3 regions of the Streptomyces sp. 1331.2 genome follow, and region 2 is predicted to be linked to each of the others. Evidence: predicted binding sites of a transcription regulator. Region 2 holds the regulator's gene; each other region holds the start of a gene.
What was found. The regulator HrcA, encoded in region 2, represses chaperone genes, less so after heat shock. The targets are predictions, from matches to a motif close to TTNGCACTCNGNNNNNCNGAGTGCNAA.

Region 1 (9,880 bases), 2.1 Mb from region 2:
AGTTCGACTACGCCAAGGGTTTCAAGTTCTCCACGTACGCGACGTGGTGGATCCGGCAGGCGATCACCCGGTCCATCGCCGACCAGTCCCGCACCATCCGGCTGCCCGTGCACCTGGTGGAAGAGCTGGGGCGGATCCGGCGGGTGCAGCGGGAGAAGTCCAAGGAGCTGGGCCGCGAGGCCGAGCCGGCCGAGATCGCGGCCGACTTGGACACCACCGAGGCCCGGATCAAGGACGTGCTGGACTGGGCGCGGGATCCGGTCAGCCTCAACATGTCGGTGGACGACGAGGGCGAGACGCAGTTCGGGGACCTGGTCGAGGACACCGGGGCGACGTCCCCCGAGGACGCCGTGATGGTGATGCTCCGCCGTGAGGAACTGGACGACCTGATCGGGCGGTTGGACGACCGCACGGCCTCGATCATCCGCTCCCGGTACGGCATGGAGGACGGCCGCGAACGCACCCTCACCGAGGTGGGCAAGCAGCACGGCCTCACCCGTGAGCGGATCCGCCAGATCGAGAAGCACGCGCTGGCCGAGCTGAAGAAGATCGCCGACCACGCGGGCTTCGAAGCCGCCTGACCGGCCCGTCGGCGAACTTCCGGCGAACCGGAACTGGCTGCAGAGCCCCACCCGGGCCCTGGTGCGGAGCGCTCCGCAGCAGGGCCCGAGGCGTGCCACGGGACTCTTAGGCTGGAGGGGCGGGACGAGGTGGACCGGGACCGGGACCGGGACCGAGACCGAGTGGACGGAGTGGACGGAGTGGACGGAGTGGACAAGGTGAGCGAGCAGGGGCAGGACGAGCCGGGGCAGGAACAGGACCAGGCCTCGGAGAAGAAACCCGCGGCCAAGGCCCGGCTGGTCTTCCGGGATCCGCTGGACCAGCAGTCCGGGGACGACACCGACGCCGGCTGGGGCGACGGCCCCGGGGCGGGCGGCGGGCGGGGGCTGGACTGGTACCTGAGCCAGCGCCCGCCGCACCACGGGGGCTGAGGGAGAACCGGGAGTGAGAAGCGAACGGGGGCAGGAGCCGGACCGCGACGGTCAGCGCAGCGGCGCGACCAGTGCGTCGCGGATCTCGGTGAGCAGTTTGACCTCCTTGGCCTCGGCCTCCGCCGCCTCCTCGGCGAGGGACTTGCGGCGGGCCGCCATCCTGTTCATGGGCACGATCAGAACGAAGTAGACGACCAGCGCGGTGATCAGGAACTGCAGGGCGGCGCTGAGCACCGATCCCCACAGGATGAGGACTCCGGACGTGACCTCACCGGCCGGACCCGTCTCGCAGGGCCCCTTGAGGCAGGAAGTGTAGGAAGCCAGGTCCTTCGTCCCGAAGGCGCCGACGATCGGATTGATAACGCCCTTGACGAAGGTGTTGACGATGTTGGTGAATGCCGCGCCGATGACCACGGCGACGGCGAGTTCGACGACATTTCCACGCAGCAGGAATTCCTTGAAGCCCTTCATGCCGCCTCGAACGACGAAGTCGCCACCGGGTTACGGGTGATCTTCCGCAGCCCCGGATTGACAACCCGTCCGGCCCAGCGCGCCCCCGACGGGCGGCGGCAGTCCGGCCCGCGCGGGCCCGAGCGCCAGCGCCGCCGCCACCGCCAGCAGGACCAGGACGGGCACCCCGGCCCGCCGTCGGACGGCGCTGCGCCAGCGGTGCCACCCGCCGCAGCCGCGCCGGATCGGCGGGAAGCTGGGCACCTCCTGCCGGGGCGGCACGGTGGGGGCGGGCAGCGGGACGGAGAAGCTCACGGTGGTCATGGACGCACCTCCGGATCGGTCGGCGGGCCGGCCCCGGTGGACCGGCTGGGCCCCACCGTGCACGCTCCGGCCGACGCCGGAAAGCCTCTTTCCCCAGCCTGTGGATAACTCCGCCCCTGTGGACAAATTCGTACACTCACACGAGTGAGTCGACCCTGCCCGAGCTGACAACGGCACCGAAACGGGCCTGGAGCACGCGGAAAGGCCCGCCGCCCCCGCGTGATGCGGGGCCGACGGGCCTTGCCGAGGTCTGCTTGCCGGGCGTCCGGGAGGATCCGGCGCCCGGGTCAGCTCGCGGCCGGAGCCGGGCTGGACGGCGCCGAGGAGCCGGAGCCGGCGGAGCCGGACGCGGCGGGCGTGCCGGACGACGTCGAGGTGGTCGACGACGAGCCGGAGCTCACCGAGCTGCTGGAGGAGGAGCGGCTGTCGGTCCGGTAGAAGCCGGAGCCCTTGAACACGACACCCACGGCCGAGAAGACCTTGCGAAGCCGTCCCTGGCAGTCGGGGCACGTGGTCAGCGCCTCGTCGGTGAACTTCTGCACCGCCTCCAGGCCGTTGCCGCACTCGGTGCACTGGTACTGGTACGTGGGCACTTGTCTTCCTCCTGGCACTCTCGCCTGATGAGTGCTAACGATGGTCAATGATGCGGCATTCCGCTGGATCAGTCCAGCGACTCCGGTGTGACATCGGCCCCGCTTCGGCCCAAGCCCGGCCCGAGCCCGGCCCGGGCCCGCCCGTCGGAACGCCGCCCGCTCAGCCCTTGGCCGCGCCCACCAGCTCGCGCTCCACGAAACCGTCGGCAGCGCCGGCGGCGGAGTCCGGGACGGAATCCTTGGCCGCTCCCCGGGCCACCAGCAGGTGCCGCAGCGAGGCCAGCACGACCAGCCCCAGGCCGGCGCCGATCAGCGGTACCAGGAACCCGGTCGACGGCCCGTGCCCGTCGATGAGCTTGCCCGCCGCCATCGAGCCGACCGCCAGCCCCAGCCCGATGGCGCCGGTCAGCCAGGTGAAGGCCTCGGTCTTGGCGCCGTCCGCGACCAGCGTCTCGACCAGGGTGTAGCCGCTGATCAGGGTCGGCGCGATGGCCAGGCCGCAGACCAGGCCGGCGACGGTGAGCGCGACCAGGTTGGGCATCGCCCACAACGTCGAGCAGCCGAGCACCAGCAGCGTGTAGCTCATCAGCATCCGCTGCTGCACGGGCCGCCGCCAGGCGATCACGCCGTACAGCACGCCGGCCAGCATCGAGCCGCCCGCGAAGATCCCGTACACGGTGCCGCCCGCGTCGTGCTGCCCGACCGAGTCGGCGAAGGCGTTCACCGAGACCTGCATGCCGCCGAAGACCGCGCCGACGCCGAGGAAGGTCCCGGCCAGCAGTCGGACGCCGGGGGAGGCGAGCGCCGAGGCGCGCTTGGTGCCGGGCTGCGGCAGGATCCGGGCGGGGGCGGTGCGCCGCTGGGCGGCGAAGGCCAGGCCGCCGACGAGGGTCAGCGCGGCCTCGGCGACCAGGGCGGCCGCCGGGTTGGCGAGGGCGGCGATGCCGGAGGCCAGGATCGGGCCGATCACGAAGGTGAACTCGTCCGTCACGGACTCGAAGGCGAAGGCGGTGCTCACCCGGGCCGCGGAGCTCTCGGTCGGGCCGTCCGCGGTGAACCGGGCCACCCAACGGGCCCGGACCATCGCGCCGATCTGCGGCACGCTCGCACCGGCCGGGACGGCGGCCAGGAACAGGCTCCAGGCCGGCGCGTGGCCGAGCGCCAGCACGATCAGCGCGCCGACCGAGGCGGCGTGCACCAGGACGGTCGGGACGAGCACCGCGGCCTGACCGTAGCGGTCGGCGAGCCGTCCGGTCTGCGGCCCGATCAGGGCCTGGGAGACGGCGGCGACGGCGGTGACCGTACCGGCGGTGCCGTACGAGCCGTGGGTCTGGGTGACGAGCAGCAGGATGCCCATGCTGAGCATCGCGTACGGCAGTCGGGCGACGAGCGCGGGGACAGGAAGGTCCAGGCCCCGGGGGTGCGCAGCAGTTCGCCGTACCCGACGCGGGCGGGGGCCTGGGCTGCGGTGGTGTCCGCGGTGTCCGCGGAGGTAGCGACCGTTCGGCGGGCCGTCACGGTCGGTCCTTCCTGCTGCCTGGTAGCGCGGCAGGGCATGGGGTGGCCCCGACGGCGCCGAGAGTCGTCCTCTCGCGCGTCGACCGGGGTAGATACCGGGTCGGCCCGGCGTGGTTGCCGGGGGCCGGACCGCGGCCGCCGAGCGGTCGCGCCAACTCTGCGTCAGGCAGATGCTGGGGTGGTCTAGCGATGGTTATGCGGCGTGGTCCTATCAGCATACAGTTACGCGCGTAGATCCCGCCAACCCACCCCTTGTTCGCAGGCCCTACTAGCCTCGCAAGCCCCACGAGCCTCGCAGAGCTCGCGAGACTCGCAGGCCCCACGAGCCTTTACAGAGCTCGCGAGCCCCACGGCCCCACAGGCCCCCCGCCTCACCGCCCGTCGAGCCACCCCGCGAGCTTGCCGCCCCGGTCCACGGCCCGCAGCCGCCGCTCCGCCGCCTCGCCGACCTCGTCCGTGGTGACCACCAGCAGCTCGTCCCCGGCCCGCAGCACCGTCGCCTTGTCCGGCACGAAGGAGTTGCCCTCGCGCACGACCAGGGTGACGGCCGCGCCCTTGGGCAGCCGCAGCTCGCTGATCTCCACGCCGGACATCCGGGAGGTGGGGGAGAGCGCGACCGAGAGCAGGTGTCCGTGCAGCTTCTCCAGCGGGGCGGACTCGATGCCGAGGTCCTGGCCCATCGCGCCCTCGCCGATCCGCAGCCGCTTGGCCACCCACGGCAGGGTCGGCCCCTGGAGCAGGGTGAAGACGACGACCAGGATGAAGACGATGTTGAAGACGTCCTCGGCCTCGTGGGCGCCGGACACCACCGGGATGGTGGCCAGCACGATGGGCACCGCCCCGCGCAGCCCGGCCCAGCTCAGCAGGGCCTGTTCGCGGGCGGGCACCTTGAACGGGGTCAGCGAGAGCACCACCGACAGCGGCCGGGCCAGGAAGACCAGCACGCCGCCGATCACCAGCGCGGGCACCACCGAGGAGCCCATGGTCGCGGGCGTGCAGAGCAGGCCGAGCAGGACGAACATGCCGATCTGGCCGATCCACGCCAGGCCGTCGGCGAAGCCGCGGACGGCGGGCCCGTGCGGCAGCTTGGAGTTCCCGAGGATCACCGCGCTGATGTAGACGGCGAGGAAGCCGGAGCCGTGCAGCAGCGCGCCGCCCGCGTAAGCGAGCACGGTGAGCGCCATCACGGCGATCGGGTAGAGGCCCGAGGAGGGCAGTGCGACGTGCTTGATCCCGAAGGCGCCGAGCTTGCCGACGGCGAAGCCGACCGCGGCGCCGATCGCCAGTTCGGCGAGGATCGTGCCGATCATGACGTACCAGGGGTCCAGCTCGCCGGCGGTGGCGAAGGCGACGACCAGGATGACGACGGGCGCGTCGTTGAAGCCGGACTCGGCCTCCAGCAGGCCGGTCAGCCGGTGGGGCAGCGGGACCATCCGCAGCACCGAGAAGACGGCCGCCGCGTCGGTCGAGGAAACTATCGCGCCGAGCAGCAGTGAGGTGCGCCAGTCCAGGCCGACCAGCCAGTGCGCGCCGGCCGCGGTGGCGAACACGCTGACTCCGACGCCGACGGTGGCGAGCACGGTGGCCGCCGGCATCACCGGCTTGATCTCCCGCCAGCTGGTCTTGAGGCCGCCCTCGGCCAGGATCACCACGAGCGCCGCGTAGCCGATCACCTGGGTCAGCTCGGCGTTGTTGAAGGTGACGCCGATCCCGTTCTGCCCCAGCGCCACGCCGATCCCCAGGTAGATCAGCAGGCTGGGCAGCCCTGACCGGGTGGAGATCCGTACGGCGACCACCGCGAAGAGCAGGATCACGGAGGCTTCGAGGAGGAGCTGGTTCAGATGGGAGACGTTCACGCAGGGGCACCTCGGGCAGGCAGGGGCGGACGGGGTGTCTGGTGGTGCTGGGGGCCGACCCGTTAAGGAGGCGTCAATGCTCCTCTTGCGGATCGTTACTCAGTCTAACATTTTGCCATATCTTTAGCTTGGTCCCCCGTTCACGGCTCCCGGCCGACTCGGCCTAATGTGGTGCCCTGTCACGGCCGCAGGCCCTGGACACGCCCGCCCGCCCCGAAGTCAGGACCGCAAGGACCCAGATGCCCCGCTCGAAGAAGTTCCGGCGCGCCCGTCTGTTCGTGATCGTGCTGGTCGTGCTGCTGGTGGCCGGCGTCGGCTACGGCGGCTACCGCGGGGTCACCGCGGTCCGCGCCTCCTTCCCGGAAGTGGACGGCAGCGTCAAGGTGGCGGGCCTGAGCGCGCCGGTCGACGTGAAGCGGGACGCCAACGGCATCCCGCAGCTGTACGCCGACACCTCCGAGGACCTGTTCCGCGCCCAGGGCTACGTCCAGGCGCAGGACCGTTTCTGGGAGATGGACGTCCGCCGGCACATCACCGCCGGCCGGCTCTCCGAGATGTTCGGCGACGGCCAGGTCGACACCGACACCTTCATCCGCACCATGGGCTGGCGGCAGGTGGCGCAGAAGGAGTACGACACCAAGCTGTCGCCGGAGACCAAGAAGTACCTGCAGGCCTACTCGGACGGCGTCAACGCCTGGCTCGCCGAGCACCCCGGCGGTGAGAAGGCCTCGCTGGAGTACGCCCTGCTCGGCGCCGTCAACAGCGGCTACACGCCCGAGCAGTGGAGCCCGGTGGACTCGGTGGCCTGGCTCAAGGCGATGGCCTGGAACCTCTCCGGGAACCTCCAGGAGGAGATCGACCGCTCGCTGCTGACCCAGGACTTCGGCCCGGACAAGATCGCCGAGCTGTACCCGGACTACCCGTACGCCCGCAACGGCACCATCGTGAAGACCGGCACCGTCAACGGCGACAACTACCGCCCCGCCGACGGCTCCCCGCAGCCCGGCGCGGGCAACGGCACCGCCACCGCCCAGGGCGCGGCCACCACCAAGGCGCTGCTGCAGGGCCTCACCGACCGGATCGACGGGATGCCGCAGCTGCTCGGCCGCCCCGGCCAGGGCATCGGTTCCAACTCCTGGGTGGTCGCCGGCAGCCACACCACCACCGGCAAGCCGCTGCTGGCCAACGACCCGCACCTCGGCCCCGGCCTGCCCTCGGTCTGGTACCAGATGGGCCTGCACTGCCGGACCGCCTCCCCGGCCTGCCAGTTCGACGTCTCCGGCTTCACCTTCGCGGGCATGCCCGGCGTGGTGATCGGCCACAACAAGGACGTCGCCTGGGGCTTCACCAACCTCGGCGCCGACGTCACCGACCTCTTCCTGGAGAAGGTCACCGGCCCGGACACCTACCAGGTGGACGGCAAGGACGTGAAGTTCGACCTGCGCAAGGAGACCATCAAGGTCGCCGGCGGGGACGACCGCACCATCACCGTCCGCACCACCCAGACCGGCGCCCCGCTCATCTCCGACCAGAGCAACGAGCAGCAGAACGTCGGCAAGTACGCCCCCAACGGAACCTCCGCCCCCGACCGCGGCACCGGCGGCTACGGCGTCGCCCTGCAGTGGACGGCGCTCAACCCCGGCAAGACCATGGACGCCGTCTTCGAGCTCGACAAGGCGAAGAACTGGGACGACTTCCGCGCAGCCGCCAAGGACTTCGCCGTCCCCGCGCAGAACCTGATCTACGCCGACGCCAAGAACATCGGCTACCAGGCCCCGGGGGACGTCCCGGTCCGCGGCAAGGGCGACGGCACCTACCCGGCCCTCGGCTGGGACTCCGGCTACCAGTGGAAGAGCTCGATCCCCTTCACCGCGCTGCCGTGGAGCCTCAACCCGTCCTCCGGCTACATCGTCACCGCCAACCAGGCCGTGGTCGACCCGAGTTACAAGTACAGCCTGACCAAGGACTGGGAGTACGGCACCCGCGCCAAGGAGATCACCGACCAGATCGAGGGCCTGCTCAAGAACAACGGCAAGATCTCGCCGGACGACATGCAGACCCTGCAGCTGGACAACACCAACGTGATGGCCAAGACGCTGGTCCCGCTGCTGCTCAAGCAGCAGATCGACGACCCGTACGTGCGCCAGGCGCAGGACCTGCTGAAGGACTGGAACTACCACCAGGACGCCGACTCGGCCGCCGCCGCCTACTACAACGGCGTCTGGCGCCAGCTGCTCACCCTCGCCTTCGGCCAGAAGTTCCCGGCCGACCTCCGGGCCAAGGACAACTGCCTGCTGGTGCGCCAGCAGGACGACCCGACCAAGCCGGACAGCACCACCAGGATCGTCACCGAGTGCGGCACCCGCGACCCGGGCAAGGCCCAGCCGGACGGCGGCGACCGCTGGACCGAGGTGGTGCGTGCGCAGCTGGACAAGCCCGACAGCTCGTGGTGGACGTACATCGACTCCCAGCACACCGTGCAGAAGGGCCTGGACAACCTCCTCAAGGAGGCGATGAAGAACGCCCGCCAGGAGCTGACCTCGCTGCTCAGCAAGGACATCTCCACCTGGAGCTGGGGCCGGCTGCACAAGCTGGAGCTGCGGGAGCAGACTCTCGGCACCGACGACTCCTCGATCGCCTCCCCGGTGCTCCACAAGCTGCTCAACCGCGGCCCGTACCGCCTCTCCGGCGGCTCGGCGGCGGTCGACGCGGCGGGCTGGAACGCGGCGGCCGGCTACCAGGTGGACTGGATCCCGTCGATGCGGATGGTGGTCGACCTGAACGACCTGGACTCCTCGCGCTGGATCAACGTCGGCGGCGCCTCCGGCCACGCCTTCCACGCCAACTACAACGACCAGACCGACCTCTGGCTCAAGGGCAAGCTGCTGACCTGGGCCTTCGGTCCGGACGCGGTCGAGAAGGCCACCACGCACAAGCTGGTGCTCACCACCGGCTGACGCCGGTACTCGCCGGCGGCCCCGTTCCCCTCAGGGAGCGGGGCCGTTCACCCCTCCGGGCCCAGCCGCCGGACCCCCGAGGGCGTGACCGCCAGGTCCACCGGCCGGTCGTGCGGCTCGGCCGGCACCCGGTCCAGCAGCTCGTGCTCGTACAGCAGCACCGCCAGCACCGGCCGTACGCCCGCCCGCCCCAGCCGGGCCAGTACCCGGTCGTAGCTGCCGCCGCCCCGGCCCAGCCGCAACCCGTCGCGGTCCACCGCCAGGCCCGGCAGCAGCACCACGGAGGCCTCCGTCACCGCCTCCGGCCCGAGCCGCGGGCCGACCGGCTCCAGCAACCCGCGCCCGGCCGGGGCCAGTTCCCCGGGCCCTGCGTACTCGGCCCAGTCCAGGTCGTTGTCGGCCAGCAGCACCGGCAGCAGCACCCGCACCCCGCCGGCCCGCAGCGCGTCCAGCAGCGGCCGCGTTCCCGGCTCGGTGCCCACCGAGACGTACGCGGCCACGGTGGCGCCCGGACCGGCCAGCTCCCCGGCGTGCCCGGCCAGCGCGCGGGCCGCCGCCACGCGCCCCTCAGCGGAGAGTGCGCGCCGTTCCGTCAACAGCCGTGTCCTCAGGTCGCTCTTCTCGTTGTGCATCGGATCCTCCACGTGTCCAGACCGTCGACGCGCAGAGCCTGCCACGCGAAAGGGCGCCCCGATTGTCCACCCCGCTGCTGGTCCAGGCCCTGGCCGCGCTGAGCGCCCCCGCGGTGGCCGGCGCCACCGTCCTCGGACTGCGGGGCCGCCGGGCCCGGGCCTCGGCCGCCGCCGGCGCCGAGCGGCTGAAGGTCCGGATCGCCGAACTGGAGGAGCGCTGCGCCGAGCTGGAACGCACCGCCTCCTGCGATCCGCTCACCGGCGTGTGGAACTACCGCCACCTGCAGCTCACCCTCGACCGGGAGATCGAACGGGCCCGCCGCGCGGAGCAGACCGACCAGGCCGACGGCCCCCGCCCGCTCGCCGTGCTGATGCTGGCCATCGCCGGCTTCGACGCGGTCGTCGCCGAGCACGGCCGCGGCCGTGCCGGTGCGGTCCTGCGGGACCTCGCCCAGCGCCTCGCGATGGAGATCCGCCGGGCCGACACCCTCGGCCGCTACAGCGGCGAGGAGTTCCTGGTGGTGCTGCCCGACACCGGCGCCGAGGGCGCCGCACAGG
Region 2 (9,880 bases):
CGTCCGGGGAGAACCTGGGGTCGCGGACCGGCAGGTGATCGGCCGTCAGCCGCCAGGCCCGGCCGCCCTCCAGCGGGGCGAGCCAGATGTCGTTCTCGGCGACGAAGGTGACCAGGTCGCCGTGCAGATGGGGATGGCGCAGGTAGGCGCCCGCAGAGGTGCTGAGGGTGTCCGTCACGCGGCCAGCGTAGGCACGTGCGCGCACGAGCCGCCCGGCTTTTCGGCAGAGTCGCCACCCCCGGGCGTGCCCGCTGGACGGTGCCGCGGGCCCGTAGTACGGGCCGGGAACCTACGACCAGCGGCCGGTGCGCCCCAGCAGCAGCGCGCCGGCGGCCACCCCGGCGGTGGAGGTGCGCAGCACCGAGGGGCCCAGCCGGTACGGCTTCGCGCCCGCCTCGGCGAAGGCGGCCAGCTCCTCCGGGGAGACCCCGCCCTCGGGGCCGACCACCAGCACGAGGTCGCCGGCCGGCGGCAGCGCGGCCGACGCCAGCGGCTCGGCGCCCTCCTCGTGCAGCACGGCGGCGAACGCGGCCCCCGCCAGCACGGGCGCCAGCTGCCGGGTGGTCATCGGGTCGCGGACCTCGGGGAAGCGCAGCCGGCGGGACTGCTTGCCCGCCTCCCGGGCGGTGGCCCGCCACTTGGCGAGCGCCTTGGCGCCGCGCTCGCCCTTCCACTGGGTGATGCACCGCGAGGCCGCCCACGGGATCACCACGTCCACGCCGACCTCGGTCATGGTCTCCACGGCCAGCTCGCCGCGGTCGCCCTTGGGCAGCGCCTGGACGACGACGATCCGCGGCGCCGGCTCCGGCTCCCGGCGCACGGCGGTGACGCTCACCTCGATCGCGTCCTTGCCGAACACCTCGGCGACCGTCCCGTCCACGCCGAGCCCCAGCCCGTCGGCCAGGGTCACCGCCTCGCCGGGCTCCAGCCGCTTCACCGCGGCCGCGTGCCGCCCCTCCGGGCCGTCCAGGCGCACCACGGCCCCGGGCGCGGCGGCGGCGATCCGCTCGGTCTCGACGACGAAGACGGGCGCGGTCATGCGGGAACCTCCGGAAAGGGGGCGGAACGGGAACGCGAAAGGGGTGCCGAGGAAGCCTCGGCACCCCTCCCGGGACGGCTACCGGCCGTTGAAGGCGTCCTTCAGCCGGGAGAACAGGCCCTGCTGGCCCGGCGCGAACTGGCCGGACGGCCGCTCCTCGCCGCGCAGCACCGCCAGGCGGCGCAGCAGCTCCTCCTGCTCGGGGTCGAGCTTGGTGGGCGTCTTCACCTCGACGTGCACTATCAGGTCGCCCCGGCCGCCCCCGCGCAGGTGGGTGATGCCCCGGCCGTGCAGCGGGATCGACTGGCCGGACTGGGTGCCGGGCCGGATGTCGACCTCCTCCAGGCCGTCCAGGGTCTGCAGCGGCACCTGGGTGCCGAGCGAGGCCGCCGTCATCGGGATGGTGACGGTGCAGTGCAGGTCGTCCCCGCGCCGCTGGAAGATGCTGTGGGTGGTCTCGGCGATCTCGACGTACAGGTCGCCGGCCGGGCCGCCGCCGGGGCCGACCTCGCCCTCGCCGGCCAGCTGGATCCGGGTGCCGTTGTCGACACCGGCCGGGATCTTGACGGTCAGGGTGCGGCGGGCGCGGACCCGGCCGTCGCCGGCGCACTCCGGGCACGGGGTCGGCACGACGGTGCCGAAGCCCTGGCACTGCGGGCAGGGGCGGGAGGTCATGACCTGGCCCAGGAAGGACCGGGTGACCTGGGAGACCTCGCCCTTGCCGCGGCACATGTCGCAGGTCTGCGCGGAGGTGCCGGGGGCCGCGCCCTCGCCGCTGCAGGTGGTGCAGGTGACGGCGGTGTCGACCTGGAGTTCCTTGGTGGTGCCGAAGGCGGCCTCCTCCAGGGTGATCTCCAGCCGGATCATGGCGTCCTGCCCGCGGCGGGTGCGCGAGCGCGGGCCGCGCTGGCCGGCCGCGGCGCCGAAGAAGGCGTCCATGATGTCGGAGAAGCCGAAGCCCGCCGCGCCGGCGCCGAACCCGCCCGCGCCACCGCCGCCGCTCGGCGACAGCGGGTCCCCGCCGAGGTCGTAGACCTGGCGCTTCTGCGGGTCGGAGAGCACCTCGTAGGCGGCGTTGATCTCCTTGAACCGCTCCTGCGTCTTCGGGTCCGGGTTGACGTCCGGGTGCAGTTCGCGTGCCAGGCGCCGGAACGCCTTCTTGATCTCGTCCTGCCCCGCATCCCGTCGGACGCCGAGTACCGCGTAGTAGTCCGTGGCCACCAAATGCTCCGCTTGTTCCGCCTGTAGTAGTGCTGCGACTGGTCGCCGGCCGTTAATTTTTAACGGCGGCCCTTGCTACGACTCGGCCAGGATCTGGCCCACGTACCGTGCCACCGCCCGCACCGCCCCCATTGTGCCCGGGTAGTCCATCCGGGTCGGACCGATCACACCCAGTTTGGCCACGCTCTCGTCGCCCGAACCGTAACCGACCGACACCACCGAGGTGGAATTCAACCCCTCGTAGGCGATCTCCCGGCCGATCCTGACCGTCATCGCGGCGTCCGTGGTCTCACCCAGGAGGCGGAGCAGGACGACCTGCTCCTCCAGAGCCTCCAGCACCGGCTGGATGGTGAGCGGGAAGTCGTGGCCGAAGCGGGTCAGGTTGGCCGTCCCGGCCAGCATGATCCGCTCCTCGTTCTGTTCCGCGAGCGTTTCGAACAGCGTCGCCAGGACCGTGCTGACGGTCGGCCGGTCGGCCTGCTCGAACATCGCCGGAAGTTCCTCCAGCAGCCCGGGGACCTCCGGGAGGCGCCGTCCGGCGGCTCTGGTGTTGATCCTGGCCCGCAGGTCCGCCAGGACCGTCTCGCCGACCGGGCCCGGGCAGTCGACCATCCGCTGCTCGACCCGGCCGGTGTTGGTGATCAGCACCAGCATCACCTTCGCCGGGGCCAGCGCCACCAGCTCGATGTGCCGGACGGTGGAGCGCGACAGCGACGGGTACTGCACCACCGCGACCTGGCGGGTCAGCTGGGCGAGCAGCCGCACGGTGCGCGCGACCACGTCGTCCAGGTCGACCGCGCCGTCCAGGAAGTGCCGGATCGCCCGGCGCTCGGGGGCGCTCATCGGCTTGACCTCGGCGAGCTTGTCGACGAAGAGGCGGTACCCCTTGTCGGTCGGGATCCGCCCGGCGCTGGTGTGCGGCTGGTGGATGTAGCCCTCCTCCTCCAGCGCCGCCATGTCGTTGCGGACGGTCGCCGGCGAGACCCCGAGGTTGTGCCGCTCCACCAGGGCCTTGGAGCCGACCGGCTCCTCGGTGCCCACGTAGTCCTGCACGATCGCGCGAAGCACCGCGAGCTTGCGGTCGTCCAGCTGGCGGACCTCTCCGGCCATGGGGCACGCACCTCCGTCTTCGCACGTTGTCCGTCTGTGTGTCCCTGCAGTACTGCCACGGGCCGCCCCCGGGAGGCCCCGGTCTTGGCACTCTGAACACACGAGTGCCAGAACCGTACCTGCCAGTGTAAGGCCCGGGTCCTACGGCAGGAACGGCCCGCCCGGGGTGATCCTGCCCGCAGTTCCGGGTACGGCCCGCACGGCGGCGACCGTTCACGGTTCCCGGCGCGGGGGTGGTGCCCCGGGGCCGTCCGGGTGGCAGCATCGGAAGCGACGGCGAATGGAGGAGCAAGCGATGTCGAGCTCGGGCCAACCCACCCGCTTCGCGCCCGACCGCGGCCTGACCAGCCGCATGGTCGTGACGATGTTCGTGATCGGGCTGCTGTACGTCGGTTTCACCGGCCTGCTGATCGCGCTGCTGCGCGGCGCGTGGCCGCTGATCGTCCTGATCTCCGGCGGGCTGTTCGTGGCCCAGTTCTGGTTCAGCGACAGGATCACCGAACGGGCGATGGGCGCCCACCAGGTGTCCCCGGAGGAGTTTCCCCAGCTGCACGGCACGATCGACCGGCTCTGTGCGCTGGCCGACATGCCCAAACCCCGCGTGGCGGTCGCCGACAACGACATGCCGAACGCCTTCGCCACCGGCCGCAACCCGCAGAACGCGGTGGTCTGCGTCACCACCGGCCTGCTGCGCCGGCTGGAGCCGGAGGAACTGGAGGGCGTCCTCGCCCACGAGCTGTCCCACGTCGCCCACCGGGACGTCGCGGTGATGACGATCGCCGGCTTCCTCGGCGTCCTCGCCGGTGCGATGACCCGGATCGCCGTGTACGGCGGGTTCATGGGTGGCGGCCGCAACAACAACGACCAGAACGCGGCCATCGTGGCCCTGATCATCCCGCTGGTCTCGATGGTCGTCTACGCGATCAGCTTCCTGCTCACCCGGCTCCTCTCCCGCTACCGCGAACTGGCCGCCGACCGCGCCGCCGCCCAGCTCACCGGACGGCCCAGCGCGCTCGCCTCGGCCCTCACCAAGGTGACCGGGCAGATCGCGGCCATCCCCAGCAAGGACCTGCGCCAGGCCCAGCCGTACAACGCCTTCTACTTCGCCCCCGCGCTGAACGCCCGGGAGACCGCCTCCCAGCTGTTCTCCACCCACCCGACGCTGGAGAAGCGCCTGGAGCAGCTGGCGAAGATCTCCGAACAGCTCGGCCGCTGACCCCTGTCGAGGAAAGGACCGCCGTGGGAATCCTGGACGCCCTGTTCGGCCGCACCAAGCCCGTCAAGCCCGACCTGGACCAGCTGTTCGGCGTGCCGTCCGCCGCGCTCACCCTGGAGGCCGGCGCCGGATTCCTGCCCACCGGGCTCGGCTCGGTCTGCTTCGCGGCCGTCGAGGGCGCGGCCTTCGTCCAGGTCGAACAGCAGGTACGGGCGCTGCTGGACGCCGACACCGAGCGCGGCGGCGTCCCGGTGGAGGCCTCCAAGGACGGCTACGGCTACTCCTGGCTGCTCGCCCGGCACACCCCCGAGGAGCTTCCGGAGCTGGTCAACGACCTGCACGCGGTCAACAGCGAGCTGGAGGCGAACGGCTTCGGACCGCAGCTGCTCTGCTCCCTGGTGGCCTTCCGCAACGCCGAGGGGCAGTCGCTGGCCCTGGTCTACCTCTACAAGCGCGGCACCTTCTACCCCTTCGCCCCGATGCCCGGCGGCGGGGAGAAGCGCAACAGCCCGCTGGAGCTTCAGGTCAACGCGATGCTGGGGAACGACCTGCGGCTGGAGAAGGACCTGAGCCGCTGGTTCCCGGTCTGGGGCGCGCCGGGCCTGTGACGGTCCGTCCGTATAGTCGCCCTCATGCGCAGCCACCGGTACGGACCCGACCTCACCCCGCCGTGGAAGACGGGGGCACCTCCCGGCCGCCGGGCTGGGGGACAGACCCCCGCCCCGGAGGTGCCCGCCGAACGGGACCTGGTGGTCGAGGAGGCCGCGACCGGCTTCTGCGGGGCGGTGGTGCGCTGCGAGAAGACCGCCGAGGGGTTCACCGTCACCCTGGAGGACCGCTTCGGCAAGCACCGGGTCTTCCCCCTGGTCCCGCGCGGTTTCCTGCTGGAGGGCCGCGTGGTGACCCTGGTCCGCCCGGCCGGCCCCGCTCCCGCCCGTACGCCCGGGCGCACCGCCTCCGGCTCGATCGCCGTCCCCGGCACCCGCGCCCGGGTCGCCCGCGAGTCCCGCATCTACGTCGAGGGCCGGCACGACGCCGAACTGGTCGAGCGGGTCTGGGGCGACGACCTGCGCATCGAGGGCGTCGTCGTCGAGTACCTGCGCGGCATCGACGACCTCCCGGCGATCGTCGCCGACTTCGCCCCCGGCCCCGGCCGCCGCCTCGGCGTCCTGGTCGACCACCTGCTCCCGGGCACCAAGGAGCACCGCATCGCCGCCCAGGTCACCGGCGCGTCGGTCCTGGTCGTCGGCCACCCCTACATCGACATCTGGCAGGCCGTGAAGCCCTCCTCCGTGGGCATCCCCGCTTGGCCCGCCGTCCCCCGCGGCGAGGACTGGAAGGAAGGCACCTGCCGCCGCCTCGGCTGGCCGGTGGACACCCCGGCGGCCTGGAAGCACATCCTCTCGAAGGTGGACAGCTACAAGGACCTGGAGCCCGAACTGCTGGGCCGGGTCGAGGAACTGATCGACTTCGTGACGCTGCCGGGTCAGGCGTAGGTCTGGAATTCCGAGGTGTCGAGAAGGGCACCCAGCGGGTCGTTGACGAACGTCAGTCCACCAGGTCACGCACGACGGCGTCCGCGAGCAGCCGGCCCTGGAGGGTCAGGGCGGCGCGGCCCTGCTCGTACGGCTCTGCGGCGAGGAGGCCGTCGGCCAGGGCGCGGGCGGCGGCCCGGCGGCCCGTGGCGGTGAGGAGGTCCAGGGAGACGCCCTCGACCAGGCGCAGTTCCAGCAGGATGCGCTCGACGCGGCGGTCCTCCTCCGCCAGGACCTCGCGGCCCAGGGCCGGGGTGCGGCCCTCGGTGAGGGCCTGGGCGTAGGCGGCGGGGTGCTTGGCGTTCCACCAGCGGACGCCGCCGACGTGGCTGTGGGCGCCCGGGCCGGCGCCCCACCAGTCGGCGCCGGTCCAGTAGAGCTCGTTGTGGCGGCAGCGGCCCTCGGGGGTGGTGGCCCAGTTGGAGACCTCGTACCAGTGGTAACCGGCGGCGGCGAGCGCCTGCTCGGCGATGAGGTAGCGGTCGGCGTGCACGTCGTCGTCGATCATCGGCAGTTCGCCGCGCTTGACCCGGGCGGCGAGCCGGGTGCCCTCCTCCACGATCAGGGAGTACGCGGAGACGTGGTCGGGCCCGGCGCCGATCGCGGCGTCCAGGGAGGCCCGCCAGTCGTCGTCGGACTCGCCGGGGGTGCCGTAGATCAGGTCGAGGTTGACGTGTTCGAAGCCGGCCGCGCGGGCCTCGGCGACGCAGGCCTCGGGGCGGCCCGGGGTGTGGTGGCGGTCGAGCAGCTGCAGCACGTGCGGCCGGGCGCTCTGCATGCCGAAGGAGATCCGGTTGTAGCCGCCCTCGCGCAGCTCGGCCAGGTAGGCCGGGCCGACGGACTCCGGGTTGGCCTCGGTGGTGACCTCGGCGCCGTCGGCGAGCCCGAACTCCTCGCGGATCGCGGCGAGCATCTTCACCAGGTCCCGGGCGGGCAGCAGGGTGGGGGTGCCGCCGCCCAGGAACACGGTCCGCACCGGCAGGTCGACGTCCCCGAGCACCTTCCGGGCGAGCCGGATCTCGGCGACCACGTTGTCCGCGTACGTCTCCTGGGAGGCGACGGCCCCGGAGGAGCGCAGCTCGGTCGCGGTGTAGGTGTTGAAGTCGCAGTAGCCGCAGCGGCTGGCGCAGTACGGCACGTGCAGGTAGAAGCCGAACGGCCGCCGGCCGAGCCCGTCGAGGGCGTGCGCGGGCAGGGAACCGTCGGACGGCACGGGTTCGCCGTCGGGGAGTGCGGAGGGCATGACCCCATTGTCCCGTACGGCCCGGGCGTTCCCCGCGGGCCGTACGGGACGGGAGGGCTCAGGCCTCGTTGGCGCCCGCGTACATCGCGCTGACGGCGTCGGCGTAGGTCCGCTCGACCACCGGGCGCTTGATCTTCAGGCTCGGGGTGAGCTCGCCGTGCTCGACGTCGAGGTCGCGCGGCAGCAGGTGGAACTTCTTGATCGTCTGCCAGCGCTGCAGCCCCGCGTTGAGCCGCTTCACGAAGCCCTCGATCAGCTCGTGGACGGCCGGCTCCGCGGCCAGCTCGGCGTACGACTTGCCGGCCAGGCCGTGCGCGGCGGCCCACGGCATGAGGACCGCCTCGTCCAGGCCGATCAGCGCGGTGCAGTAGTTGCGGCCGTTGCCGATCACCAGGATGTTGCTGACGAACGGGCAGACCGCCTTGAACCGGCCCTCGACCTCACTGGGCGCCACGTACTTGCCGCCGGAGGTCTTGAACAGGTCCTTCTTGCGGTCGGTGATCCGCAGGAAGCCGTCCGGGCTGAGCTCGCCGATGTCCTCGGTGTGGAACCAGCCGTCCGGCTCCAGCACCTCGGCGGTCTTCTCCGGCAGGTTGTGGTAGCCGCGCATGATGCCCGGGCCGCGCAGCAGGATCTCGCCGTCCTCGGCGATCCGCACCTCGGTGCCGGGCAGCGGGCGGCCCACCGTGCCGATCCGCACGTCCTCCTCGCGGTTGACGCAGGAGCCGGCGCTGGTCTCGCTCAGGCCGTAGCCCTCCAGGATCGGCACCCCGGCGCCGAGGAAGAAGTAGCCGATCTCCGGGGCCAGCGCCGCGCTGCCGGAGACGGCCCCGCGCAGCCGGCCGCCGAAGGCCGCCCGGATCTTCGCGTACACCAGTCTGTCGGCCAGCGCGTGCTGCACCCGCAGGCCCAGCGGGGCGGTGCCGGTGCCGGTGGCGATCCGGCTCTCCTGGACGGCCCGGGCGTGCTCCCGGGCCACCTTGGCCGCCCACAGGAAGATCTTGTACTTGGCGCCGCCCTCGGCCCGGGCCTTGCCCGCGATGCCGTTGTAGACCTTCTCGAAGATGCGCGGCGCCGAAGCCATGATGGTCGGCCGGATCACCGGCAGGTTGTGGATGATCCGGTCCACCCGGCCGTCCACCGCCATCACGTGGCCGGTGGCGATCTGCCCGGAGATCAGCGTCTTGCCGAACACGTGCGACAGCGGCAGCCACATGAACTGCACGTCGTCGGAGCGCAGCAGCCCACTGGATTCCTGCGCCCGGCCCTCGTACGCCCAGCAGTCGTGCACCAGGCGCACGCCCTTGGGACGGCCGGTGGTGCCGGAGGTGTAGATCAGGGTGGCCAGCTGCTCCTTGCCGAGCCCGTCGACGGCCTTCTCCACCGCGTCCGGGTGCTGCTCCAGGTACTCGGCGCCGCGCCGCTCCAGCTCGGCGAGGGTGAGCACGTCCAGGCCGCCCGTCTCCGGCTCGCCCTCCGGGGCACCCTCGGGCGCGTCGAACAGCACGACCGTGCGCAGCTCGGGCAGCTGACCGATCTGCTCGACGGCCTTGGCCAGCTGGGCGGCGTTCTCCGCGAACAGCGCACGGGAGCCCGAGTCGGAGAGGATGAACGCGGTCTCGTCCGCGTTGGTGCTCGGGTAGACGGTCGTGATCGCCGCGCCCGCGCACATGGCGCCGAGGTCGGCGAGGATCCACTCGATCCGGGTGGAGGAGGCCAGGGCGACCCGGTCCTCCGGGCGGATGCCGAGCGCCATCAGGCCGGCGGCCACCGCCTTGACCCGCGTCGCGGTCTGCGCCCAGGTCAGCGAGCGCCACTGCTCGGCGCCGGGTGCGCCGTCCGCGGCCTGGTCGTCGACCGGTGCGGGGTGGCGGTAGGCCTCGGCGTTCGGGGTCGCGGCGACCCGCTCCAGGAACAGGTGGGCGACGGAGGCGGGGCGCCCGGCGACGAGGTCGGGCCTGCCGGAGTCGATCAGGGACTGCGCGGAACTCAACGAGACCTCCGGGGGCGGGTGGCCGTCTGAGGGATTGTTCGCGGCGTCCGTGGGGGCGGTCGCCGGGCCCCGGTTCACGCGGACGGTACCGGTCGGTAACAAGGGGGCAACCAGCAGCCTAGGGGGAAACCGGTCATTCCGTAAGAGGGCGACGCCTCCTGGCACACCCCCGTGCCTCCGGTGACCGGTGCCGGCGAAGCTGCCGGGCCGTTCGGCAAAAGCCCGGCAAACCTCAGGTTCCCACACGCCGAATGGCTCGTACGACGCTACAGAACAACGAGAATCGGGGTGCGAACCCGACCGGCGACGACAAGAGTGTGCTAGTGCTGATCAGACTGCTCCGGGCGTACCTGCGCCCCTACTCCCGACCGATCACCCTGCTGGTGGTCCTCCAGCTGGTGTCCACCCTCGCCGCGCTGTACCTGCCCACGCTCAACGCCGACATCATCGACGACGGCGTGATCAAGGGCGACACCGGCTACATCCTGCGCGTCGGCGGGGTGATGATCGGCGTGACCATCGT
Region 3 (9,880 bases), 1.9 Mb from region 2:
GCGCCCAGAACCAGGCCACGTTCGGCTGGCTCAAGGCCAACCTGGTGAGCACCGGGCTGACGTACCCGGACCCCGGAAAGATGAACCGCACGCCGGTGTTCCAGGACTTCGCGGCCGGGAAGGTCGCGATGCTGAACGGGCACCCGACACTGCTGCGGATGGCTGCCGCGGGGAACGTCGACTTCGGGACGGCGCCGATCCCGAAGAAGGACGGGGTCGGGCGGACCGGGAGCCTCGGGGTCGCGGACTGGATGATGGCGTTCAAGGCGAACGGGCACAAGAACGAGATCAAGAGGTTCCTGGCGTTCGTCTACGGCAAGGACAACCAGCTGAAGTTCGACGAGCAGTACAACCTGCTGCCCGTCACCCAGGACGCGTTCGACCAGATGTCGACGGACCCGAAGCACGCGGACCTCAAGCAGTTCGCGGTCGGGCTGACCAACGCGAGCTTCTACCCGTTCGGGGACCCGGCGTGGGGGCAGGTCAGCAGCCGGATCAAGGCGGGGATCGGGCAGGCGGTGACGGGGGATCCCAAGCAGGTGCTCGGGGGGTTGCAGGACGGTGCGGTGAAGGACGCGGCGCAGGTCCGTAAGTAGGGCTGCGCCGCGCGGGTTCTTCGCGGGCTCAGGGGAGGGTGATCGCGTAGGCCTTGCGGAGGGTTTCGTGGACCGTCCAGGTGGTGCGGTCGCCCTCGCGCAGGACTGCGCAGTCGCCGGGGCCGACCTCCAGGGTCGGGCCGTCCTCGATCTCGATGGTGGCCCGGCCGCTGAGGACCACGAACATCTCGTCGGCCTCCACGTCGGTGACCACGCCCGGGGTGATCTGCCAGATGCCGCGCAGGTGGCGGCCGTCTGGGCTCTCGGAGAGGACCTTGCCGGTGACCTCGGGGGTGCCGGAGCGGATCTGGGACGGGTCGAGCGGGTCGGGTTCGAGCTCGGCGTCGGGGATGTGCAGGGCGAAGCTGGGCTCGGGCGTGCGCGCGGTCATGGGGGTGACGTTAGCGGGGGCGCGGCGGGGGTGGGACGAGCAGTGTGTGTCGGGGTTGCGCGGGAGAATGACACTCCGTAGTGGCGGGCGGAGGGTGTCTTCGGTGGGCGAGCTGAGTGAGCGGGACCGGGCGGTGCTGGCGTTGGAGGGGCGGCAGTGGCGTACGGCGGGGGCCAAGGAGCGGGCGATCCGGGAGGAGCTGGGGCTCTCCTCGACGCGGTACTACCAGCTGCTGAACGCCTTGTTGGACCGGGAGGAGGCGTTGGCACACGCGCCGGTGCTGGTGAACCGGTTGCGGCGGGTGCGGGAGGCTCGGCGGGAGGCTCGCTGAGCCGGGCGTTCCCGGGTGGGGCCGGGGGTATGGGGTCGGGTATGGGATTCGAAGAGATGTGGGTGCCGACGACCGTTGCCGGGCGGGAGGGGGTGCGGGCGATTCTGGGGGCGCCCCGGGGGGCGGTGATCGCCTTGGACTTCGACGGGACGTTGGCGCCGATCGTGGCGGATCCGGCTCGGGCCAGGGCGCATCCGGGGGTGGTGGGGGCGTTGCGGGTGCTGGCGCCGGTGGTGGGGGCTGTGGTCGTGGTGACCGGGCGGCCTGCGGCGGTGGCGGTGGAGTACGGGGGGCTGGCGGGGGTGCCGGGGGTCGTGGTGCTGGGGCACTACGGGGCCGAGCGGTGGGAGGACGGGGAGGTGACGGCGCCGGAGGTGCACCCGGGGGTGGCGGGGGTGCGGGAGGCGCTGCCGGAGGTGTTGGCGCGGGTGGGGGCGCCGGAGGGGGTGTGGGTGGAGGACAAGGGGCGCTCGGTGGCGGTGCACACGCGGCGGACGGCGGCGCCGGAGGAGGCCCTGGAGCTGTTGCGGGCGCCGGTGGCGGAGTTGGCGGCCGGGTACGAGCTGGTGGTGGAGCCCGGGCGGTTGGTGCTGGAGTTGCGGCCGCCGGGGGTGGACAAGGGGGCGGCGCTGACCGGGTTCCTGCGGGAGCGGGGGGCGCGGTCGGTGCTCTATGCGGGGGACGACCTGGGGGACGTGGCGGCGTTCGCGGCGGTGGAGGAGCTGCGGGGCGAGGGCGTGGCGGGGTTGTTGGTGTGCAGCGGGGCGGTGGGGGACGCGCCGGTGAAGGAGTTGGCCGACCGCGCGGACCTGGTGGTCGCGGGGCCGGCCGGGGTGGTGGAGCTGTTGGGGGCGCTGGGGGAGGCACTCACTCCACGTTGAGCTGGGCCAGCGCGTTGAGCTGGTCGAGGAACCACTGCTGCGGGGGGAGGGCGGTGGCCGCCGCGGCGAGGCGCTTGGTGCGGTCGGTGCGCTCGGCCTCGGGCATGGTGAGGGCGGTGTGGAGGGCGTCGGCGGTGGCGATGACGTCGTACGGGTTGACCGTCAGGGCGTCGCCGGCGAGCTCGGCGTGGGCGCCGGCCTCCCGGGAGAGGACCAGGGCGCAGCCGCGGTCGGAGACCACGGGGACTTCCTTGGCCACCAGGTTCATGCCGTCCCGGATGGGGTTGACCAGGGCCACGTCGGCGAGGCGGTAGGCGGCGAGGGAGCGCGGGAAGTCGTCGTTGACGTGCAGGATCAGCGGCTGCCAGGTGGGGGTGGCGAACTCGGCGTTGATGTCGGCGGCGAGGTGTTCGACCGCGGCCGTGTAGTCGCGGTACTCGGCCAGGTCGGTGCGGGACGGGTAGGCGAAGGCGATGTGGACCACCCGGTCGTGCCACTCGGGGCGGGTGCGGAGCAGGTGCCGGTAGGCCTGGAGGCCGCGGACGATGTTCTTGCTCAGCTCGGTGCGGTCGACCCGGACGATGGTGCGGCGGTCGCCGACGGCTGCCCGGAGGGCGGCGAGGCGTTCGTCCACGTCGGGGCGGTGGGAGCGCTCGCGCAGGAAGTCGGCGTCGGCGCCGAGGGCGTGCACGCCGAGGTGGGTGGTGCGGCCTTCGTGGGTGACGGTGAGTGCGTCGTGGTCGACGGCGGCGCCGAGGAGGTCCGCGCAGCAGGCGGCGAAGGCGCGCGCCCAGCGCTCGGTGAGGAAGCCGGCCCGGTCGGCGCCGAGGATGCCGGTGAGCACGGATGCGGCGACGTCGTCGGGCAGCAGCCGGTAGTACTCGGGCGGGGCCCAGGGGGTGTGGGAGAAGTGGCCGATCCGCAGGTCGGGGCGGGCTTCGCGGAGCAGGGCAGGGGCGAGGGAGAGGTGGTAGTCCTGGACCAGGACGGCGGCGTTCGGGGCGGCTTCGGCGGCCAGGGCGTTCGCGAAGGCGGCGTTGTAGGCCTGGTAGGCGGCCCATTCGGTGCGGAAGCCGGCGTCGAAGGACGGTGCGGTGGGGGTCGCGTAGAGCAGGTGGTGGACGAACCAGAGGGTGGAGTTGGCGACGCCGTTGTAGGCGCGGGCGAAGGTCTCGGGGTCGATGTCCAGCATCCGGACGGCCTGTCCGCCGACGTCGTGGCCGGCCAGGTCGAGGCGGCCGTCGGGGGCCTCTCGGGCGGCTCTGCGGTCCGCGTCGTTCAGGCCCGCGCAGACCCAGACGGCGTTCGGGTCGTCGATCGCGGAGAGGCCGGAGACCAGGCCTCCGCCGCCGCGCCGGAGGGTCAGCGTGCCCTCGGCGGCGGTGCTGAACGACACCGGTCCCCGGTTGGAGGCCACCAGGATGGGGGCGGTGCCGGTCGCACTCGAACGTTCGGTCGTGAGATCGCCCATGATGGGGATGTTGCCGGGGGGTCGGGACGGCAAACCCTTCAGTGCCGGGTCGCGTACTCGGGGAGGGTGTGCATCGGGGGGCGTTCCAGGGCCGTCACCGGGTGGGTGTGGGCGGTGAAGGCGCGGGTGTCCGGGTCGCGGGCGAACTGGGTGAGGTAGGGGTGGACCAGGTCGGCGGAGGCTTTCAGGCGGTGGGTGCGGGCCAGGCGTTCGAGGGCGGTGCGGTAGATGGTGGCGGCCATCCGGCCGAGGGCCTGACCGTCCTGGTGGCGGTGGTGCCGGACCCCGACGTCCACCTGGGCCAGGGCGTCCAGCCCGGCCAGTTCCAACGCATCGACCAGCAGGCCGAGTTCGACGCCGTAGCCGGTGGGGAAGGGCAGTCGTTCGAGCAGTGAGCGGCGGGCCGCGTACTCGCCGCCGAGGGGCTGGACGAAACCGGCGAGTTCCGGCCAGTGGAGGTTGAGCAGGGGACGGGCGACGAGTTCGGTGACGCGGCCGCCGCCGGCCGGGACGACGGCGCCGCTCTCGGTCTCCAGCGGGCGGTCGTACATGGCCTTGACCAGCTGGATGGACTCGTCGGTCAGCAGCGGGCCGACGATGCCGGAGACGAAGGCCGGGTCGAACTCGCGCAGGTCGGCGTCGACGAAGCAGACGATGTCGCCGTGGGTGACCAGCAGCGAGCGCCAGAGCACCTCGCCCTTGCCGGGGGCGGCGGGCAGCCGGGGCAGGATGGCGTCCCGGTGTTCCACCCGGGCGCCGGCCTCGGCGGCGACGGCGGCGGTGGCGTCGGTGGAGCCGGAGTCGACCACGACGAGCTCGTCGACCAACGGGAGGCGTTCCATCAGCTCCCGGCGGACGGTGCGGACGATGTCGCCGACGGTGGCCTCCTCGTCCAGGGCGGGGAGCACCACGCTGACGGTGCGGCCGGTGCGTTCCTTGGCCGCGAGGAGGGCGTCGACCGGCCGGTCGGCCGCGCTCCAGGAGCGGCGGCGCAGCCAGGACGCCGCCTGCGGGAGGAGCTCGGGAGTCGGTTCGGCGGGCACGGAAGTCTCCTCGGCGGGGTCGGGTGGGACGGGCCATCTCGCGTGGCGGACGGTCCCGTTCAGGGTTGACGCCTTCGGATACAGTCTTCGTACAGCGGTCGGACCTTCGCACGCCGGGGTCGCCGTTGAGCAGCAACACAATTTCACAAGCTCATCCAGAGGGACTGAGGGAACGGCCCGTTGACGTCCCGGCAACCTTCTCGCTCGGCTGTCGTCGACAGGCCCCGGCGGGACAGGTGCCAATTCCGGCCTGTGGCGCGACCGCGCCGCGGGGAAGATGAGGAGAGAGGCCTCCGCCATCATGGCTATCGACCTTGCCGCACCTGTTTCCGTCGACCTGGGCCCGGCCACCGCGCTGTCCTGTCGGGAGTGCGGAACGCGTTTCCCCCTCGGCCCCAGCTTCGCGTGCCTGGAGTGCTTCGGCCCGCTGGAGATCGCCTACGAGTTCGGCGGCGAGGACGCCGAGGAGCTGCGCAAGCGGATCGAGGCCGGTCCGGCGTCCGTCTGGCGTTACGCCCCGCTGCTGCCGGTGCCGGCCGACGTGGCGTCCAAGCCCAACCTGAACCCGGGGTGGACCCCGCTGGTGAAGGCGGACAACCTGGGCCGGGAGCTCGGCTTCACCGCCCAGCTGCACATCAAGGACGACTCCGGGAACCCGACGCACTCCTTCAAGGACCGGGTGGTGGCCTGCGCGATCGAGGCGGCCCGGGCGTTCGGGTACACCACGCTGTCCTGCTCCTCGACCGGCAACCTGGCCGGTGCGGTGGGTGCGGCGGCCGCTCGCGCCGGGTTCCGCTCCTGCGTGTTCATCCCGCACGACCTGGAGCAGGGCAAGGTCGTCATGGCCGGGGTGTACGGCGGCGAGCTGGTCGGCATCGAGGGCAACTACGACGACGTGAACCGCTTCTGCTCGGAGCTGATCGGCGACGCGGCCGGTGAGGGCTGGGGCTTCGTCAACGTCAACCTGCGCCCCTACTACGGCGAGGGCTCCAAGACGCTGGCGTACGAGATCTGCGAGCAGCTCGGCTGGCGGCTGCCGGAGCAGATCGTGATCCCGATCGCCTCGGGCTCGCAGCTGACGAAGATCGACAAGGGGCTGCAGGAGCTGATCAAGCTCGGCCTGGTCGAGGACCGGCCGTACCGGATCTTCGGCGCCCAGGCCGAGGGGTGCTCGCCGGTGTCGGCCGCCTTCAAGGCCGGGCGGGACGTGATCAGGCCGGTCAAGCCGAACACCATCGCCAAGTCGCTGGCGATCGGCAACCCGGCCGACGGGCCGTACGTGCTGGACATCGCGCGGCGGACCGGTGGTGCGGTGGAGGATGTGACGGACGCCGAGGTCGTGGCGGCGATCCGGCTGCTGGCGCGGACCGAGGGCATCTTCGCCGAGACCGCGGGCGGGGTGACCGTCGGCGTGCTGAAGAAGCTGGTCGAGACCGGGCAGCTGGACCCGGCCAAGGAGACCGTCGCGATCAACACCGGCGACGGCCTGAAGACCCTGGACGCCGTCTCCGACGCGGGCATGACCGCCGTCATCCGCCCGACGCTGGAGTCCTTCCGCGCCGCCGGCCTCGCGTCCGCCTGACCACCTCCACCCCGCAAGGCCCCGCCCCCCCCGCAAGGCCCCACCCCGCAAGGAGAGCCATGAGCGCCACCGTCCGCATCCCCACCATCCTGCGCACCTACACCGACGGCGCCGCCGAGGTCACCGCCGAGGGCGCCACCCTGGCCGAGGTCATCGCCGACCTGGAGAAGAACCACGCGGGCATCTCCGCCCGCATCCTGGACGACACCGGCAAGCTGCGCCGCTTCGTGAACGTCTACGTGAACGACGACGACGTGCGCTTCGCCGAGGGCCTGGCGACCGAGATCAAGGACGGCGCCGGCGTCTCGATCATCCCGGCGGTGGCCGGCGGCTGCTGACCCGCCGCGGCCCCGTTTCCGGCCGCCCGCCCGTACGGAATTCCGCTCTCCGTACGGGCGGGCGGCCGCGTGAATTTCGGCGGGAATATTTCCCGGTCGAGTCGGAGTAGAGTGTGGCTCGGCTGGGAACAGGGCCTCCCTTTCGGCCTTCCGCGGTGTTCCACCGGAGGGCGTCCGGCCGGTGAGACCGGCGCGGGAAACATGTCAGGCCGATGTCAGAATTCGCGCGGGCATTTGAGTAATTCGTCCGCTATGTCCGGCGTGAAATGCGGAGATTTTCCCGGTTCACCCTGTCCTGTCCCTTGACAGTGCAGCGGAATTCCCGGCGGCTGACCCTGTTGCAGAGGGCTTCGGTCCGGATACATTCAGCGGCGGTCGACGCAATCAGCCGCCCACCGGAAGCCGTTCGGCATCCCGTGCGGGGGATTGCGGCGTGCACGGCTGCGCTCAGGGGGGTTCCCCGGGCCGGCCTACACAACCAACCCGGGCCCGTGACCTGCGGGCGCGTGAAGGGCCAGCACAGCACTAGGGGAGTTCGGAATGGCTCAGGGCACCGTCAAGTGGTTCAACGCGGAGAAGGGCTACGGCTTCATCGCGGTCGACGGTGGTGCGGACGTCTTCGTCCACTACAGCGCGATCCAGATGGACGGCTACCGCACCCTCGAGGAGGGCCAGCGGGTCGAGTTCGAGATCTCCCAGGGACAGAAGGGCCCGCAGGCGGACATGGTCCGCGCCGCGGGCTGACGCCTTCCGACCCCAGGAGCTCGGCGCGGCCCTACGGCTGGTGACCTCTCGCTTCTCGGCGGGCCCGTACGACACGCGTCGTGCGGGCCCGTCGGCGTTCCCCGGCGGGGGCCGTGTGGCGGGGTGGTCGGCGGGCCGCCTGGTGGGCCGGGTGCGGGCTCCGCGGCGGCTCGCGGATCGGTGATTGGGCTTGCACTCGACCACCGTGAGTGCTAATCATTGGCGTTAGCACTCACAGCGTGAGAGTGACAGCGGACCGGGTCGGTGAGGCCCCCGGGAGCGGTAGGGGAAAAGACCCCCGCACACCAGGGCCGTCCGTCGCGGGCACCCCTTGGTCCGAGCAGTCGACCGTGTCCCGGAGGACCACTTCTGATGGCCAAGATCATCGCCTTTGATGAGGAAGCTCGCCGCGGCCTTGAGCGTGGCATGAACCAGCTCGCCGACGCAGTGAAGGTCACGCTCGGCCCCAAGGGCCGCAACGTCGTGCTGGAGAAGAAGTGGGGCGCCCCCACGATCACCAACGACGGTGTCTCCATCGCCAAGGAGATCGAGCTCGAAGACCCCTACGAGAAGATCGGCGCGGAGCTCGTCAAGGAGGTCGCCAAGAAGACCGACGACGTCGCGGGTGACGGCACCACCACCGCCACCGTGCTGGCCCAGGCCCTGGTTCGCGAGGGTCTGCGCAACGTCGCCGCCGGCGCCAACCCGATGGCCCTGAAGCGCGGCATCGAGAAGGCCGTCGCCGCCGTCTCCGACCAGCTGCTGGCCCAGGCCAAGGACGTGGAGACCAAGGAGCAGATCGCCTCCACCGCCTCCATCTCGGCCGCCGACACCCAGATCGGCGAGCTGATCGCCGAGGCCATGGACAAGGTCGGCAAGGAAGGCGTCATCACCGTCGAGGAGAGCAACACCTTCGGTCTGGAGCTGGAGCTCACCGAGGGCATGCGCTTCGACAAGGGCTACATCTCGGCCTACTTCGCCACCGACCTGGAGCGGATGGAGGCGACCTTCGAGGACCCGTACATCCTCATCGCCAACTCCAAGATCGGCTCGGTCAAGGACCTGCTCCCGCTGCTGGAGAAGGTCATGCAGAGCGGCAAGCCGCTCGTCATCATCGCCGAGGACGTCGAGGGCGAGGCCCTGTCGACCCTGGTCGTGAACAAGATCCGCGGCACCTTCAAGTCCGTCGCCGTCAAGGCCCCGGGCTTCGGCGACCGCCGCAAGGCCATGCTCGGCGACATCGCCATCCTCACCGGTGGCACCGTGATCTCCGAGGAGGTCGGCCTCAAGCTGGAGAACGCCGGCATCGACCTGCTGGGCACCGCCCGCAAGGTGGTCATCACCAAGGACGAGACCACCATCGTCGACGGTGGCGGCGACAGCGAGCAGGTCGCGGGCCGCGTGAACCAGATCCGCGCCGAGATCGAGAACAGCGACTCGGACTACGACCGCGAGAAGCTCCAGGAGCGCCTCGCCAAGCTGGCCGGCGGCGTGGCCGTCATCAAGGCCGGCGCGGCCACCGAGGTGGAGCTCAAGGAGCGCAAGCACCGCATCGAGGACGCCGTCCGCAACGCCAAGGCCGCCGTCGAGGAGGGCATCGTCGCCGGTGGTGGCGTCGCGCTGCTGCAGGCCGGTGTCGCCTTCGACAAGCTGGAGCTGGAGGGCGACGAGGCCACCGGTGCCAACATCGTCAAGGTCGCGCTGGAGGCCCCGATCAAGCAGATCGCGACCAACGCCGGCCTGGAGGGTGGCGTCGTGGTGGAGAAGGTGCGCAACCTCCCCGCCGGTCACGGCCTGAACGCCGCCACCAACGAGTACGTCGACCTGGTCGCCGAGGGCATCATCGACCCGGCCAAGGTCACCCGCTCCGCGCTGCAGAACGCCGCCTCCATCGCGGCGCTGTTCCTCACCACCGAGGCCGTCATCGCCGACAAGCCGGAGAAGGCCGCCGCGGCCGCCGGCGGCGGCATGCCGGGCGGTGACATGGACTTCTGATCCTGATCGGTCTACCGGTCGGATCGGCTGATCCTCGTCCGTGTGGGCGGTTCCCTTCGGGGGGCCGCCCACGCGGCGTTGTGCCGGACAATGGGGGGATGGCTTCCGACGACATCGAGACCGCCCTGCACAACGCGCGCGCCCTGATCCTGGCCGACCTCACCGCACGGGACGTGGCCGACGCCGCCGTCGTCTCGCTGGTGGAGCAGGCCGTCACCCACCGCCGGTGGTGGCTGGAGCAGTGGCCGGACGGCACCGAGTACGTGCTCGGACTGGTCGCGCAGGACGTCCAGGACGCGCTGCTGGAGGCGTACGGGCGCTGGCCGCTGTGTACCGTCTGCGCGGCCGACGGGGATCCGCACGCGCTGGGCGTGGAGCCGGAGCTGGGGCCGGAGCCGCACTGGGTGTGCGGCAAGCAGGGCGCGGTGGTGGCGCCGGTCGGCGAGCTGCGCTAGAGACTTTCGAGTTCGGTCGTCAGGTTGGTGCGGGCGGCGGCGGTGAAGCGCTC

Region 1: a site for HrcA is predicted at 2,371-2,397, ahead of CRP52_RS12880 (FmdB family zinc ribbon protein). Genes of this name have one in related genera too.
Region 3: a site for HrcA is predicted at 7,567-7,593, ahead of groL (chaperonin GroEL). Genes of this name have one in related genera too.

What each region holds. Positions count from the first base shown of each region.
Region 1 covers NZ_OBMJ01000001.1:3,057,536-3,067,415, reverse strand. The annotation lists gene CRP52_RS12900 (sigma-70 family RNA polymerase sigma factor) at 1-581, shown strand, start outside; gene CRP52_RS12895 (hypothetical protein) at 771-992, shown strand; gene mscL (large conductance mechanosensitive channel protein MscL) at 1,044-1,463, opposite strand; gene CRP52_RS12885 (hypothetical protein) at 1,494-1,766, opposite strand; gene CRP52_RS12880 (FmdB family zinc ribbon protein) at 2,054-2,359, opposite strand; partial or broken gene CRP52_RS12875 (MFS transporter) at 2,520-3,916, opposite strand; gene CRP52_RS12870 (potassium/proton antiporter) at 4,249-5,733, opposite strand; gene CRP52_RS12865 (penicillin acylase family protein) at 5,973-8,690, shown strand; gene CRP52_RS12860 (5-formyltetrahydrofolate cyclo-ligase) at 8,738-9,322, opposite strand; gene CRP52_RS12855 (GGDEF domain-containing protein) at 9,385-9,880, shown strand, end outside.
Region 2 covers NZ_OBMJ01000001.1:5,177,125-5,187,004, reverse strand. The annotation lists gene CRP52_RS22255 (S41 family peptidase) at 1-178, opposite strand, end outside; gene CRP52_RS22250 (16S rRNA (uracil(1498)-N(3))-methyltransferase) at 290-1,039, opposite strand; gene dnaJ (molecular chaperone DnaJ) at 1,118-2,260, opposite strand; gene hrcA (heat-inducible transcriptional repressor HrcA) at 2,336-3,370, opposite strand; gene htpX (zinc metalloprotease HtpX) at 3,666-4,586, shown strand; gene pspAB (PspA-associated protein PspAB) at 4,610-5,194, shown strand; gene CRP52_RS22225 (DUF3097 domain-containing protein) at 5,219-6,082, shown strand; gene hemW (radical SAM family heme chaperone HemW) at 6,135-7,364, opposite strand; gene CRP52_RS22215 (AMP-dependent synthetase/ligase) at 7,423-9,357, opposite strand; gene CRP52_RS22210 (ABC transporter ATP-binding protein) at 9,681-9,880, shown strand, end outside.
Region 3 covers NZ_OBMJ01000001.1:3,252,822-3,262,701, reverse strand. The annotation lists gene CRP52_RS13760 (extracellular solute-binding protein) at 1-596, shown strand, start outside; gene CRP52_RS13755 (cupin domain-containing protein) at 625-987, opposite strand; gene CRP52_RS13750 (DUF3263 domain-containing protein) at 1,055-1,318, shown strand; gene otsB (trehalose-phosphatase) at 1,375-2,199, shown strand; gene CRP52_RS13740 (alpha,alpha-trehalose-phosphate synthase (UDP-forming)) at 2,186-3,670, opposite strand; gene CRP52_RS13735 (glucosyl-3-phosphoglycerate synthase) at 3,709-4,713, opposite strand; SAM riboswitch class I at 4,862-4,997, shown strand; gene thrC (threonine synthase) at 5,015-6,295, shown strand; gene CRP52_RS13725 (MoaD/ThiS family protein) at 6,355-6,633, shown strand; gene CRP52_RS13720 (cold-shock protein) at 7,174-7,377, shown strand; gene groL (chaperonin GroEL) at 7,750-9,372, shown strand; gene CRP52_RS13710 (hypothetical protein) at 9,471-9,827, shown strand; gene CRP52_RS13705 (HD domain-containing protein) at 9,824-9,880, opposite strand, start outside.